DNA from 2 places in the Nitrospira sp. KM1 genome. Region 2 is predicted to be linked to the other one. Evidence: riboswitches for the same ligand, from Rfam matches in the RefSeq annotation. Region 2 holds a riboswitch; the other holds the start of a gene.
What was found. A riboswitch is a leader RNA that binds a small molecule or an ion and turns the genes downstream of it on or off. The one in region 2 is predicted to bind cobalamin.

Region 1: another riboswitch for cobalamin. It lies ahead of W02_RS02430 (2OG-Fe(II) oxygenase family protein); the one in region 2 lies ahead of W02_RS03830 (TonB-dependent siderophore receptor).

What each region holds. Positions count from the first base shown of each region.
Region 1 covers NZ_AP022671.1:522,056-530,006, forward strand. The annotation lists gene W02_RS02420 (ribonucleoside-diphosphate reductase subunit alpha) at 1-1,268, opposite strand, end outside; cobalamin riboswitch at 1,621-1,826, opposite strand; gene W02_RS02425 (MoaD/ThiS family protein) at 1,882-2,163, opposite strand; gene W02_RS02430 (2OG-Fe(II) oxygenase family protein) at 2,209-2,874, opposite strand; cobalamin riboswitch at 3,096-3,302, opposite strand; gene W02_RS21720 (hypothetical protein) at 3,336-3,467, shown strand; tRNA gene W02_RS02435 (tRNA-Arg) at 4,271-4,347, shown strand; gene W02_RS02440 (hypothetical protein) at 4,491-4,670, shown strand; gene W02_RS02445 (methyltransferase domain-containing protein) at 4,855-5,850, opposite strand; gene W02_RS02450 (NAD(P)/FAD-dependent oxidoreductase) at 6,170-7,438, shown strand; gene W02_RS02455 (sulfate/molybdate ABC transporter ATP-binding protein) at 7,790-7,951, opposite strand, start outside.
Region 2 covers NZ_AP022671.1:820,935-828,885, reverse strand. The annotation lists gene W02_RS03840 (iron ABC transporter permease) at 1-1,017, shown strand, start outside; gene W02_RS03835 (ABC transporter ATP-binding protein) at 1,014-1,907, shown strand; cobalamin riboswitch at 1,965-2,228, shown strand; gene W02_RS03830 (TonB-dependent siderophore receptor) at 2,254-4,257, shown strand; gene W02_RS21990 (cysteine-rich CWC family protein) at 4,344-4,553, shown strand; gene W02_RS03820 (cob(I)yrinic acid a,c-diamide adenosyltransferase) at 4,555-5,151, shown strand; gene W02_RS03815 (cobyric acid synthase) at 5,155-6,651, shown strand; gene cobU (bifunctional adenosylcobinamide kinase/adenosylcobinamide-phosphate guanylyltransferase) at 6,651-7,199, shown strand; gene cobT (nicotinate-nucleotide--dimethylbenzimidazole phosphoribosyltransferase) at 7,207-7,951, shown strand, end outside.

The sequences.
Region 1 (7,951 bases), 300 kb from region 2:
AGGTTCGACAAATGGACCGTGCGCCCGGATCTCGCGGTCTGATTACAGGTCCGATTGGATGTGTCCTTGAACGTCATCCATCCGTTTCCAGTCTGTGCAAGGGTGCGCATCATCCGCGCGTACAATGTGCGCGCCTTCACTGCCTTGACGGCCTGTCCATCGCGTTCAGCCTGCTCGTAGGCCTGCACGAAAGCGTCTCCGTACAAATCGGGGAGTTCAGGGACGTCTTTCGGATCGAACAGGCTCCAATCTGCATCCTGTTCCACGCGTTCCATGAACAGATCCGGAATCCAGTTTGCGAGATTCAGATTGTGAGTGCGAGCAGCCTCGTCACCGGTGTTATCGCGCAGCTCGAGAAATTCTTCGACGTCGGCGTGCCATGGTTCAAGATAGACGCAGCAAGCTCCCTTGCGTTTTCCTCCTTGATTGACCGCCGCCACGGAGGCGTCGAGCGTCTTCAGCCAGGGAATGATTCCGCTGGAATTGCCGTTCGTGCTCTCGATGAGCGAACCGCGGGAGCGGACGCGATGATAGGCCAGGCCGATACCGCCGGAAAATTTCGACAGCATGGCCACGTCTGTGTATCGCTGGTAAATCTGTTCCAGAGCATCTTCCGGCGAATCGAGAAGGAAACAGCTGGACAATTGCTCATGCCGCGTTCCGGCGTTGAAGAGGGTGGGAGAGCTCGGCAGATATTCCAGGACGGACATCAGCCGGTACAATTCCAGGGCATCGGAGACCGTTTCAGACAGTGCGCAGGCAATACGCAAGAAAAAGTGTTGGGCAGTCTCGATGACTTGCCGGCTGATCGGATGTTTGAGCAGATAGCGGTCGTAGATGGTGCGCAGGCCGAAGTATTCGAACTCCCGATCCCGCGCCGGCGTGATCGCATCATTCAACTTACGGGCGTTTTGAGAAACGAACGCCGCGAGGCGACCATTGATGAGTCCAAGGCGTTGCCCTTCTGCAATGGATTGCGTAAAGGCGTGGATCTCCTGATTGCGGACTTCCTTATCGATGTAGGTCGAGAGCAGCCGTGCGGCCAATTTGGAATATTGCGGCTCTTCTACAATGAGCCCTGCGGCCGTTTGAATCGAGAGACGGTCGAGTTCCCTGGTCGTCGCGCCATCGTAGAGTCCGCTGATCGTCTTGGTAGCAATTCGTAGCGGATCGATATCCGTCAAACCGGTGCAACAGCGTTCGACAGCGCGAACGATCTTCATTACATCGACGGCCTCCATCGAACCGTTGCGTTTGCGCACACGCATCGTTGAAGGAGACGAGGATGTTCCGCTGTCATTGGCCCGGTGCGCTGAGGCTGCAGGAGAAACGGATTGGGGATCTACCTGCTGGGCGGGATCGTTGGCCATAATGCCTCCTCGTTCGGTGGTTGCGCAAAGGATGTACCCTTGCGGGTTGACCGTGAGGAGCCGACATCAGCTAACACTGCCCTTTGAGACGACGCCAGGGCGTGTAAAGCCGACCTTCACCCCCACGGGTGACGGGAAGCTATGAAAGGGGATGGTCGTGAACCGAGGACGGAGGAAGGAAAGAGATCCGTACCAGCTCAGACCCATGGCCCTCCCACGAGGCTTCCAGGTCAAACCGACATCGGTTGTCTCTCCAATGTCAGATGCTGGCAGGTCTTCGGGCTTGCGAGCGTGTCGGCGTATGCCGCGTTCCTACTCTCCACCGCTTCCCAACTCTGACGAGTCAGTGCGAAGGTGGAGTCGTTCTCGCTTACCGCTGCGGGGCAGCCCCGGATTCACACCGGGTTCCCTCTTCGTCTCCGAGTATTTCGGAGAACCAGCACGGGGCGGGAGTCTATAGTCGATTCCGAGCGATGTCAAGACATACTCCGCGCTGTTTGTGTCTCAATGGTTACGTTGGAATGTCGCGTACACCATCATGAGCTTGGTTTTGCGAGTGGTAGGAAAGTTTGACGACGTCACCGTCCTTTACGATCGAGTGTTCCGATCCGATCCGTCTGTTCACAATAATGACGACTTCACGATCGATCACGAATGGGAGGAGCGCCCCCAGTCGAGGGGGATGATCTTCGATCAATTTTTTCACGGTGGTGGGCAGTGATGTCTCAATGTCCAGTTCATGCTCATCCAGTGCGGTTCGTAACGTCAGTCCAAATATTAAGACTTTAATCATGAGGCCTCGGATGCTTTCGGTAATGGTTGCACTGGCGCGATTCTCTCATGAGCCTTTGTGAATAATCGGATCGAGATTGAAGGCGATGCTGATACGAGGAGCATTCCCCGTATACCGCGTGACTGCGTGAAACAGCCAGCCGGGAAACAGCAGGCATTGGCCGGCTGAGGGGGTAAACGAGACACTCGCTCCTGCGTCATGGAGCTCTGGCACGCTGTATCGGAGATATGGGGCTAGCATGCGCGGCAGACATCCTCGCGGATCATAGAGTTGCAATTCTCCGCCATTTGCTCCCTGTGAGACGTCGCCCACGTCGATGTAATACACGCCGGACCAAAAACTGCCGGGATGTGGGTGGCAAGCATTGCTGCCTCCCTTCCGCTGTACATTGGCCCACAATTCGGCTACTCGCCACTCGGGTTGCCGCGCGTGGAGACTCGATCGTTCTGACAACTCTGTCATGCACGTGGCGACTTGGGTGACCTGACCAAGGAGAAGCTCAAGCGGATCGGCAGCCCATTCCAGCATGGAGAGATCATGAGGAGACGACCATCCGACAACCTCGTCGTCTGAATAACTCGGTTGAGAGGTTTCTCGTTCGAGGATAAGACGAGAAAGCTCGGCGTTGATGCGACGGTGGTCCACAACGGTAAACACCAGCAGCGGCGTGGCAAAGAGTGGTCTGATGGAGATTTCGTTTTCAGGCGTCACATTGCCGACCGATCCCGTGGTCCATCGAGGTTCCCGGACGAGGAGAGGATCAGCCGAAATGTGTGTGGATTTCGGACCGACCTGCATCCCCGCGGATAACGAGAATCCTTGTGAAGGGGATGTGGTCGTGAACTTAGAACGGAAGAGAAGAGACGAGTCCGTACCAGCTCAGACCCACGGCCCTCCCACGAGGCATCAAGGTCTAACAGGCACCGGTTGTCTCTCCGGAGCCGGATGCTGGCAGGTCTTCGGGCTTGCGAGCGTGTCGGCGTATGCCGCGTTCCTACTCTCCACCGCTTCCCAACTCTGACGAGTCAGTGCGAAGGTGGAGTCGTTCTCGCTTACCGCTGCGGGGCAGCCCCGGATTTGCACCGGGTTCCCTCTTTATTCTCTGAACGATCTCAGAGACCAGCAACGGGGCGGAGTCTATATTTCTGAACCAATTCAAGTCAAGGACATGAATGGCTGAACTGATAGCGATCATCATTAAATCAGTGAGAGAGCCCTCACACGAAAAACTGTTCGCGATCCAAGCCATGAAAACACGGGCGAAGGAATTCGGCGGCTCATCGAGCCGTGTCGATCTTGCCTGATGACTCACTCGTCGTCCGCTCATAGACCAGCGCGATGCGCTGGAATCTGGCAGAGAAGATGGAGATTGGTACTGCCGGCGCTACTTGATGGCGATGCTGGATCGTGCATGCGCGATGCTCCTGCGCAGGGGGGGTGCTACCACGAAAATAGAGAGAAGGACTTCATGAGCAAGCTTTTGACGATGAACGAGGCAGCAGGGTATTTAGGCGTGTCGAAACTCACGCGCATGGTTGGGTACCAGCTTATAAAGTGAGCTTCATCAAGGTCGGTCGATTCGTGAAATTTCGACATGAGCACTTAGGCAAGTGGGAATTCCTTATGATGCTAGAGGAGTACGGGCAGTGCGGCTAAAACCTTAAGCGAGAGTCTATCACCGCTAAGAAGGTCTGACACAGTTCAGGTTCTTCCCCCGCCCGCTGTCAAGCTGACCTTGCAGAGAATTGCAAAAGTGCGTAGCCTGTCGACTAGGTACGTCTTCACCGGCGAGAGGAAACCCATTTATCACATGATAAGATCATTGCAAGGTAGCTCTGGTGAAAGCCAGCATTCCTGATTTCGGATTCCACGATTTGAGGCATTGCGCTTCCACCAACCTAAGAAGGGTAGGGGTGGACACGGCACCGGCAATGCACAAGTGGGGCACAAGTCTGAGAAAATGTGGAAACGGTACAATGCGATTGAAAAGCATGACTTGACTCCTAATACCCAAAAGTTCGATAGATACCCTTTAAGCTGGACACGCCGGTAACACTTGGTCGAACGTTAAAGTAGATACACCAGCTAAGTGATTGAGATATTTATCGCGCCCGTAGCTCAGTTGGATAGAGCATCAGCCTTCTAAGCTGAGGGTCGCTGGTTCGATTCCAGCCGGGCGCACCATTTCATAGTCGCTGACAGCTAAATTTTTTAAGTATCTGAAGGGTAAGGGTAGTTCTTCATTTCTTGAAGTTCGAAAGCCCTCATTCCGTTGATAGGACAATTTATTAGCAAAGACTAGTTTCTTCCGATAGAGGACCACCGCGATGACCGACCTTGATGAAGCTATCGGAGCGTTCATGCGTGACAATCCGTCCGTAACAAATCCGGCATTGATCCTTCATGGCATTCTGGAAGCACACCCAGATCTGAGAGAGGGAAACGAAATAGATCTGGATATTATTGGTCTATTTGTTCAATGCTGCGAACCGGAACCACCGCGATGAAACACTTTTGACCGTATCGAGAATGTTGCTTGGCGAGTACTGACTCAATCTCGCATTCGCTCTAGCTTCGCGGGCCCTGCGAGAACCCTGGCTACTAGCCATTACATTGAATGTCGCAAACGCAGTTAAGGTGATTCCCCCAATACCTCAGCTCAGTGATTAGTTTCTTGGGCATCAATGGCACTCAGAATCGTACAAGCCTGTCATCCATTTGCGTAGATATCATCTCACTCGTAAGGACATTGGCACGCACTACCCGAAACATGCCAAAGCGGCACAGCCCTGTGCCAAACGCCAGACGCATTAACAGGAACGTGGGCACTTCTCGCAATGATTTAATCAACCCGCTCACGCCAAACCGAACAAGTCCTGCTGGACGGACAAATCCCTGCCAGATGGAATCGAGCCATGAGGGTATGGTTTCGACAGTCCAATCTGCTGTGGTGACTTCACCCGCCACCAGTCCGGTTGACTCCAGTAATTCTGAAAACCCTTCAATGCTCGAAAACGCTGGATGAGACCACTGATCCAGCAGTTGCCGCATCACTGGCTTTTCCCAAAAATTGAGTGGAACCTGACGATCGTCCCGCTGATTCCAATCGGCAACGACCAGAATTCCACCCGGTTTCAGAACACGCAGTAGCTCCCGAGCGAATTGTGCCTTATCCGGCATGTGCGGTCCTGCCTCGACCGACCAGACCACATCAAAACTGGCATTGGGGAACGAAAGTGCCAGTGCATCATCGATCTGAAAGTGGGCATTCACCTCTGGGGAGGTCAGTGCTTGAGCACGTCTGACTTGCTGAGGGCTGAGCGTGATTCCTGTGACAGCAAAGCCATAATCTCGCGCGAGAATGCGACTGCTGCCGCCAATGCCACAGCCCACATCTAAAACCGTCGTACCGGAAGGAAGCTTGTCTAACCCACCCCAATGCACCATTTCATGCACAAAGTCTGACTTGGCTTTGAGAAAATCCTTTTTGCGTGGTGGAGAGCCATAGTGACCCAGATGGATATGTTCGCCCCAGTAGAACTCTAGAATGCCGTCATTGGTCCAATCATCATAGGAATTGGCGACAGAATCGGCAGACTGATATTTGCGGGGAAATAGCAAGTACAACATTAATCCAATCAGCAGTAACCCCAGGAGAAGGACGATCGCCCATATGAAAATGTTCATCATATCGAATGTCCAAATGAACGTGATCTCATTAACATGTACGGACAATACAAAGAAAAGTGACCGAGTAACCTGGGAAGCACCTCCACCACTTCCCCATTATTCATGTGCCAACAGAGGCGAAAAGTAGTGTAGATTAGCCTCGGAAGTGCTGCTAAGTCAAAGCGAAGGGTATTGGATTCTCAGGCGAATCCCTCATTTTTGGAGGTGTCGAGGATGCGAAGCAGATTCCTTATGAGACCGATCGGTTCGACCGGTGTGTTTCGGTCGGCAGCCTTAAGTATTGGTCAAACCCTGCGCAGAGTACCGGAATGAGCCAATGAACAAGGGAATGATCGAAACGGACGTAGCGATTGTCGGCGCGGGCGGCGGCGGTGCCGTCTTAGCCCTGGCACTGGCAAAGCAAAACATTCGCACAATGGTCGTAGATCAGGCAGGCAGTCCGTCTAAAAGTTTGCGTGGTGAGATTATCCAACCGAACGGGCAAGCAGTCCTTGACCGCTTGGGCGTCTTATCGTCTTTGCCGGCCGATGCCACGCTGTCCGTGCGGCATTTTCATTTTTGCCGGGCCGGTGGCAAGCGTCTTTGCAGCTTCGACTATGGCGACTTGCCGGCACCGTACAACCGTGCCGTTGTGACTCTCGCCAATGTGGCCCACCATGCGATCATCGCGGCCATACAGCAACAGAAGAGCGTGACACTTCACTACGGTACCTCTTTCACAGGACTCATACGTGAGGACGAACAGGTTGTTGGAATATCGGCGGAAGGACGGGATGGCCCGCTCACGATTCGTGCAAAGGTGGTCGTCGGTGCTGACGGGGCGTTTTCGAAAGTGCGTGAAGCGCTCAAGATCCCCGTCGATCTGCATCTCTATCCTGATGGATATCTGATTGCGGCACTGGAGTCGGACGATCAGATAGCGGAATCGTTCTACTACGTTGGGAACAAGACCATCTTGGGACTGTTTCCGGTGACGGGAAAGAAAGTGTACCTGTTATACATGATTCCCAAGGATTCGATAGAAGCCGTGAAGCAACGAGGGATCCCTACGCTCCAGCAGATCTGGAGCCGGATCGCCCCGCCGTTTACCCGGCTCTTTCGAAACCTGCATGATTGGAGTCAGGTCGCGTATCTGCCGACGGGTCGGGTGCGCACGCCGAGATGGGTGGCTAATGGAGCCGTCCTGATCGGTGATGCCGCCCATGCAATGAATCCCCACGCATCGCAGGGGCGCATGCAAGCGATGGTCGATGCCATCACGCTATCCGATCTCCTCCCCAGTTGTCTCGCCGACAAGGACTATTCGACTGCCAGATTGAGTGCATTTGAACGTGCCAGGCGGCCGCACGTAACCATGCTGCAAAACTTGGCCGATCAACAAGTGTTCTATTGGGATACGGGGAATCCGGTGGTGGCCTTCATGCGCGATCGTGTGTTCCAGACACTCGATCGAAACGCACGGCTGCGTTATCAGGTGCTCTCGACGACGGCGGGGTTGCGAACCGTGTCGCCGTTTAGCGGGATCGATCGGATTATTGCGGCGGGATTATTCCCCGACATCCGGTCGTACGAACGATCTCAATAGTCGATCAGAACCCGCGTAAACGGTATCGCTTTCCTCAGCTTCCTGCTCTTTCTAGCTGGGCAGTTCATTGCCCATCTGTTTTGTGTCAAGGGCCGTTGCGACGGCGCTTGGGAGCGCTCTATTGTCCTGCTTAACGCCGTTATCGGTCTCAGTTACTTCCGGATCAATGTAGCTCGTACCGCTGGAATGCGGGCACCCCTCGTTGTTTGACGCAGGATTGATGCGCGCGGTCGATTGCGTAAATTGGAAGATCAACAATTCAAGGGAGAAAAAAGTGCACGCAGTGATCGTTGTCAGCGTTCAACGACCGTCCACTCGGTGTAAGGGCAACATGAAGAGACAAAGGAGGTGCTACAGTGGCACGGGGATGGGCGCCCTGAAAACCTGCAACTGCTTTGGATGCACATACACAACTTCGTCTTCGTTGAGTCGTAGATCCCGGTACCGCTCCTTGGTCAACTCAACATCAATAATTTGATTGGTGTTGCTGGCAATGAGTTCAATGTGGACGCG
Region 2 (7,951 bases):
TGGTTGACCATAATCATCTTCTTATCCGCGGTATCGGTGGCGACAGTGGTGTTATGCCTTCAGTTCGGTACGCAATACATCGGATTGGGCGAAATGTTCGGAATCATCTGGCGGACGATCACAAGCTTCCCCGGGACGGCCGATTCCGATGTGACCGCCACCATTCTGATGCAGGTGCGCCTTCCCAGGGTGTTGTTGGGATTTTTGGCAGGAGCGAGCCTGGCCGCGATCGGCGTCACATTGCAGGCATTGCTGCGCAATGCATTGGCAGATCCCTACGTGCTCGGGGTGTCGAGTGGAGCGGCGCTCGGCGTGTCGGTGGCCGTCCTTTTCGGCGTGGGTACGACGATACTGTCGGTATCGGCGTTGCCGCTATGCGGATTTTTGGGAAGCCTCATGGCGTTGGCCGTGATCTATCGTATGGCGGTGAGTTATGACCGTCTCCCCATCCACAGCGTCCTCCTGGCCGGCGTCATCTTGAATGCGATCTTCTCGGCACTCATCATGTTCATCACCTCGATCCTGGATCCGAATCGTTCGTTCGGGATGATGGCCTGGCTCATGGGGTCGCTGACGGCTCCAGCTCTTCCCGCATTGTCGGTCTTTTCTTTGTATGTGCTGCTGGGTCTATTTCTCTTGCTGAGACACGTCGGCGTGCTGAACCTGATGGCGTTCGGCGAGGATGCGGCGCGGTCTCTGGGCATTGATACCGAGCGGGTGAAACGGAATCTTCTTCTCCTATCGGCCTTGATGACCGGCGCCGTCGTGTCCTTCAGCGGCATGATTGGCTTCATTGGCATGGTGATTCCCCACGCCGTGCGTATGGTGTTTGGTGCGGATCACCGTCTCCTTATGCCTGCTTCAGTCTTGATCGGAGGCGCATTTCTGACGGTTGCCGACACACTTGCCCGAACGTACGCGGCGCCGTCGGAACTACCGGTGGGAATTGTGACGGCATTGGCCGGTGGTCCGTTTTTCGTCTATTTGTTGGTCTGGAGAAAGGACCGCATGTCGTGAACGCCTCCGTCGAGATGAATTTGCCGGCAGAGAACGAGTCACAGGGATCGGTCCCGCATGCGTTCGACGTTCGCGGCTTGCATTTCCGCTATGGGAAACAAGACCAGGCCGCTTCACCCTGGATCATCCGAAACGTCAATTTCCATGTCGAGTCAGGTCAAATCCTGGGAATCGTCGGGCCCAACGGGTCCGGAAAGACATCTCTGCTCAAACTATTCGCGAGGATTGCCAGACCCTCGAAGGGTTCCATCGAATTATTTGGACACTCTTTGTGGGATTTGACTCCGGATAAGGTTGCACGGTCCGTGGCATTCGTGCCCCAAGAATCCGATTTGTCATTTCCGTTTACCGTAGCCGAAACAGTTCTCATGGGGCGATTTCCGCATCGCCATCATTCCTACTGGGACATGGGATTTGGCTGGGACCGCCGAGACGATCGAGCGATCGCGCAACAGGCAATGGAGACCATGGATGTCTGGGGGCTTGCCGGACGAGCCGTCACGGAGCTCTCGGGCGGCGAGCGGCAACGTGTCATCATCGCCCGCGCGCTCGCTCAAGATACGAAGATCCTGTTATTGGACGAACCGACCGCATTTCTGGATCTGCAGCATCAGGTTGAGATGTGCGCGCTCCTGCGCAGGCTGAAACGCGACAGCAGCATGACGATTGTCTTGGTCTCGCACGATCTGAATATCGCCAGTCAGTCCTGCGATAGAGTTGCGGTAATGAAAGACGGGGCTATCCAAGCTTTGGGCTCGCCGGAACACGTCATGCGGGCCGATGTCTTGCGCCAGGTTTATAGTTGCGATGTCCTGATCGACCGGCATCCGGAATCTGGACTTCCACGGATTACATTACCGGGAGATCGATCCGCTCAGAGTTCGAGTTGATAGAAGAAAAGACGGGAAGGTTCGTGCCCGGCCACCCGTCATTCCGATCAGGGCATGGGATATTGAGGAGGGATTGTCAGACCAACGCCGTCGGTGACGGGGAAGATGGTGAAAAACCATCACGGTGCCGCCACTGTAAGCGGGGAGCGACTCTGCACGAACGCCACTGTCTAGAAATGTGACGACGGAACCGAGTGGTCCGTCGCATCGGCTGGTCACGCCGGTGCGGCGTGCTCTCAGCCGATCTCGCAAGAGGATGGGAAGGCGCAGAGAAGCATCGATCCGCGAGTCAGGAGACCCGACCGACGGAGCGCATCAACACCCTTCGAGCCAAAGGGAGGTTTCCATGTGTCAGGTTTCCGTCTGCCTTGTCATTCGTGTGCTGATTCTTGTGATCGGCCTCGCGGTTCCCGTTCAGACCGTCCGTGCGCAAGAAGTTGCGATGGCCGAGTCATCCGAAGTCATAGAAACTCAGGAAGTGGTCGTCAGTGCCACAAAAACGGAAACTCCCATAAGAGAAGTTACGAGCGCCGTCGAAGTGATCTCCGGCGAACAAATGCAACAGCGCAAGGTCAGAACCGTGGCTGAGGCGTTACGATGGGCGCAAGGGATGGCCGTATTTCAAAGCGGCGGACCGGGAACGAATGTGGATGTGCGGATGCGGGGAGGAACACCGGAGCAGACGCTCGTTCTGATCGACGGCGCCATCGTCAACAGTGCCACACTGGGCACCTATGATTTTGCCAATTTGACGAGCGACAACATTGAACGCATCGAAATCCTGCGGGGCAGTCAAGGCATGATGTGGGGTTCGGATGCCATGGGCGGCGTGATCAATATCACAACGAAACGTGGACGAGAGACGCCGAACGTCTCGGGCTTTGCAGAGTACGGATCGTTTAATACGATTCGCGAAGGGGCCACCGTTTCGGGAAAGAAGGGACCGGTCGATGTAGCCGCATCCCTCACTCGGTGGGATACAGCCAGCTTTTCCGCCATCAATTACAGACGCGGTGCAAGTGAACGGGACGGGTTTCATAACTGGCAGGGTTCAGTCAGGTTGGGAGTCGATCTTCCGAAAGACGGACGACTGGATTTTAATTTTCGTTGGATGGATGGAATTACGAACTTAGATGGATTCGCATTCACTGATCCTGCCGACGTGCTTGGCGCAAAAACGCAAAGCAAGCAGCATGTCTTTTCCGGCTCATATATGCAACCGATCACGGACTGGTGGTCGCAAAAGCTGACGTTGGCACGAGCAACCGATAATCTGGTGACGAGCTCTGGAACGCTTCAGCGTAATCTGGTCACTGGGTTTGAGGATACTCCGTTTGCCTTCAACTCCGAGATCAGCACCACCAGTAATCGAATCGAGTGGCAGCATGATTTTCAGGTTGCCAAGCCGGTAATGTTGACGGCGGGGTACCAATTTCGCGAGCAGCTTGGAGAATTTGTCGATACTCTGAACGGTACAAGCCTCATTCCTAACAAAGGCGTGAGCAGTAATGCAGGATTTGCCGAAGCCAAACTCAATTTATGGGACCGTCTGTTTGGAACAGCAGGGATTCGGCAAGACGAATACAATGTATTTGGAAGTGCGACTACATACCGTGTCACAGCTGGTTATCTAGTCAAAGAAACCGGAACCAAGTTGCGCGGCAGCTATGGAACTGGCTTCCGTGCTCCGACGATCAATCAGCTATTCTTTCCCGACTTCGGCAATCCAAATTTGAAACCGGAGAAAAGCAAAGGTCTAGATATTGCACTCGATCAATCGTTGTTTAATGACCGGGTACTGTTAAGCGCCGGGTACTTTTGGACCCGGTATCAAAATCTGATCCTGTCGGTGTTTGATCCAGCCGGATGTCCACCGGGAGGGTTTGGGTTTTGTGCTCAGAATATCGGAGCAGCTAGGGCGGATGGACTTGAAGCAAGTGCCAAGATCCAAGTGGTTCGTGACCGTCCTTGGATCAAGAGCCTGGACGTGCAGTTCCAATACACGTATACGAACACCGAAAATCTGACTGATAATGCGAACACCCGGCTGCCCAAATGGCCGCTCCATCAATGGTCAACCATAGTCAGCTATCAGCCTGTCGAATCGTTCAGAGCCAATCTCGAGGGCCGATATATTGGGCAGCGGTTCAATGATACATTTAATGATCAACCGATTTCGTCTTTTTATGTCTGGAATGCGTCGGCCACCTATGACGTCAGTAAGTCCGTCCAAATCTATGGAAGAGCCGACAATATTTTTGGCCGCCGGTATGAAGAAGTCTTGTATTTCGGAACGCCCATCAAATCGATATTCGGCGGGGTACGGATCAATTTCGACGTGCCGTTATAGTCCGAGGAGAAGCAACATTTGTGAGCCTGGACGGCGGATCGGCAAGAGCCGTCGTCCCGGCTTGCTCCGTGGAGGTCAAGGACTGTATGAAGGGATCGATCGTCAAGGTCTGCGAAGTGTGCGGAGGGACATTTGAGTGCGGGCAGTATTGCTGCTGGTGCGGACAACTAGCTGTGACGACAGAGCAGATGGATTGGATTGAGCAAGCCTTTGACGATTGTCTTTGCCCAAGCTGTCTGAGGAAAATTGTCAGCGGAGAAATCGGTCCTACTGCCGCAATCATGAAAAGGACCTGACATGCGTATTACAAAAGTCTATACGAGGACCGGCGATGCGGGACAAACCCGTTTGGCCGGTGGACAGCAGGTGTGGAAGGACAGTCTTCGCGTGGAGGCCTATGGAACCATCGATGAACTGAACGCATCGATTGGACTGGCCCGGACGCTGAACAATGAAAAAGACTCAGTCCAGGCAGCTCGCCTCGAAACCGATTTACGATGGGTTCAAAACAAACTGTTCGATATCGGCAGTATTCTCGCCACGGCAGCAGGTGATCGCTTCAAGAACATGCCGACGATCACGGCGCAGGACGTGACGGGGCTCGAGCATATGATTGATCGCTGTCAGGAAGATCTAGCCCCCCTCAAGGAATTCATCTTACCAGGCGGAGGGAAAGTCTCCGCCACGTTGCACGTATCGCGAACCATCTGCCGTCGAGCGGAACGTGTCTGTATTCGTCTGTCGCGGGAAGAAACGGTCGAAGCCGAGATCAATAAATTCGTGAACCGGTTGAGCGACGCGCTGTTCGTCCTGGCGCGATGGGTCGCCAAAATGCACGGCGAGCCGGAGTTTCTATGGGAGCGTCAATCGGCAGACCTCAAAGCGGAACGCTAGTGCATGCCGGCACGCACGCTCATGATCCAGGGAACGGCGTCGCATGTCGGCAAGTCCACGCTCGTGTCGGCCCTGTGCCGCGTGTTCACGAGGCGAGGGCTTCGCGTCGCGCCCTTCAAAGCACAAAACATGTCGAATAATTCCTTCGTCACTCCGGACGGGAAGGAGATCGGCCGAGCCCAGGCCGTGCAAGCTGCGGCCTGCGGACTGGCGCCGAGGGCGGATTTCAATCCCGTGTTGATTAAGCCGGCCGATGATCTCCGGGCTCAACTGATTGTCGCGGGTGATGTGTGCGATACATTGACTGCCGCAGATTTCGGAATGATCCGGCGCCGATATTGGTCTGTGGTACAAGAAAGTTTTTCGCGACTCGCTCACGAATTCGACCTGGTTGTGCTCGAAGGCGCCGGCAGCCCCGCGGAGGTCAATCTTCGGGACTGCGATGTCGTAAACATGCAGATGGCTCGGTTCGCAGGGGCGCCGGTTGTTTTGGTGGGGGATATCGACCGAGGCGGGGTATTTGCCTCGTTGGTCGGTACCTGGTCATTGCTGGACGAACCCGATCGTCGGCATTTGAAGGCCTTCGCCGTCAATAAGTTTCGCGGGGACGAGCATCTTCTCGACGGCGGGCTGACTCGCGTTTCGAAGGAAACCGGGATGGTCTGCGCCGGCGTGGTTCCCTATATAAAGGATATGAATATTCCGGAGGAGGATTCGTTGGGGTGGTTGAGCGGATTTGTTTCGACTGACAAGATGCCCGATCGCATCAGGGTTGGCATCGTGGACCTCCCTGCAATTTCCAATGCGACGGATTTCGAGCCGCTGGCCTCGGAGCCGGATGTCGAAGTTCTGCGAATGGAGCGACCTGGTGATCATTTGGTGGATGCCCTGATATTCCCCGGAACAAAACACACGATCCAGGCATTGAGCTTCGTTCGCGCTCGTGAATTTGACACTTTTGCAGAACGGGTCCTGGAGGCCGGTGGTATGGTCGGCGGCATTTGCGGCGGGTACCAGCTCCTTGGACGGACCATCCGGGACCCGGAACATCTGGAATCCGATCAGGCCGAAGCATGCGGGCTTGGAATCCTCCCGGTCGAAACCGTGTTCGCCGTACCGAAGATTGTCCAACCTGTCGCAGGACGTCACGCGGAGAGCGGGACGGCAGTGACAGGCTATCGTGTGCATATGGGACGCACCACCATTCGAGGAAAAAGTCAGCCCTTCATTCATATGCAGTCCCCGACGGCGGAGGAATATCTTGATGATGGCGTCTCCCTCGATCACGGGAGGAAGTTTGGGACTTCTGTGCATGGACTGTTCGAGTGCGCCGAATTTCGGCGATGGTGGTTGAATCGATTGCGCCGATGGAAGGGATGGGAGGTTCTCCCGGTGACACACAGCCACTCATTGGACGCTAAAATCGACCGGCTGGCCGATGTGGTCGTGAAGCACCTGGCGCTACCCGTTATTGACCGGTTGATCGAAGAGGGAGTGTAGTGCGGAGAAGGGACAAGCCGGCATCCGAGCTGATCCTGGTCCTGGGCGGCGCATCGTCAGGTAAAAGTGAGGCGGCGATGAACATAGCGGTTCGCGGTGTGAAACGGACGGCGCGCCGTGCATTCGTGGCCACGGGACAAGGGTTGGATGAGGAGATGGCGATGAAGATTGCCAGACACCGGCGCACGCGATCATCCTCATGGAAGACCGCGGAAGTCCCTCTCGGACTGGTTGCATGGATGAAACGGCATGCGGCGTCGTATCGCGTGATTCTCGTCGATTGCCTGACGATGTGGGTGTCGAACCAGTATGAACAGGAAATCTCGGATTCAAGAGTGCTGAAGGATGCAAAGGCCATTCTTTCGTGTATCCGGAAGAGTCACGCTCGGGCTGTGCTCGTCAGTAACGAGTTGGGCATGGGCCTTGTCCCTGCAGATAGAGTCTCCAGGCGATTTCGTGAACTGGCAGGAGCTCTCAATCAGCTGATTGCCGCCGAAGCGGACCAAGTGTTCTTAGTGGTGAGCGGGCTTCCTGTTCAGATCAAATAGGAGAGTTATGTCTTTATTGGATGTCACACGTATGATTGGTTTCCCTGATATGACTGCCGCTGCTGACGCGCAGCGGCGATTGGACAACTTGACCAAGCCCCAAGGAAGCCTCGGCCGCCTTGAGGAGTTAGCCGTGCAGTATTGCGCCATGACTGGAGATCGCAAACCCGCCGTTCCGTCGGGTGTCGTCTTTACATTCGCTGCGGACCACGGGGTGGTCGATGAGGGGGTGAGCGCCTATCCCAGGGCAGTGACGGCCCAGATGGTGTTGAATTTTATTCGATCGGGCGCGGCGGTCAACGTGCTGGCCCGTCATGTGGGCATCCCGGTGCGCGTGGTGGACATCGGGGTCGACCATGAATTTCCTACGACGGATGGTCTCATCAACCGGAAGTTGATGAGAGGGACTTGCAACATGCTTCGTGAGGCGGCCATGAGCCGACCTGTCGCCGAACAAGCGATCATGGTCGGTGTGGAACTGGCTACTGCCGCGGTCCGTGATGGAGCAGGGTTGATCGGGACCGGTGAGATGGGGATAGGCAACACGACAGCCAGTTCAGCAATTACCGCCGCCATGACCGGCGCGGCTGTCGATTCGGTGACGGGAGCCGGCACTGGTATCGACGAGAGGGCTCGAGAAAAGAAGGTTAAAGTGATCGGACGGGCGTTGGCCATACATCAGCCTGACTCGGAAGACCCGCTCGATGTTCTGGCCAAAGTCGGGGGATTGGAGATTGCCGGGATGGCCGGGC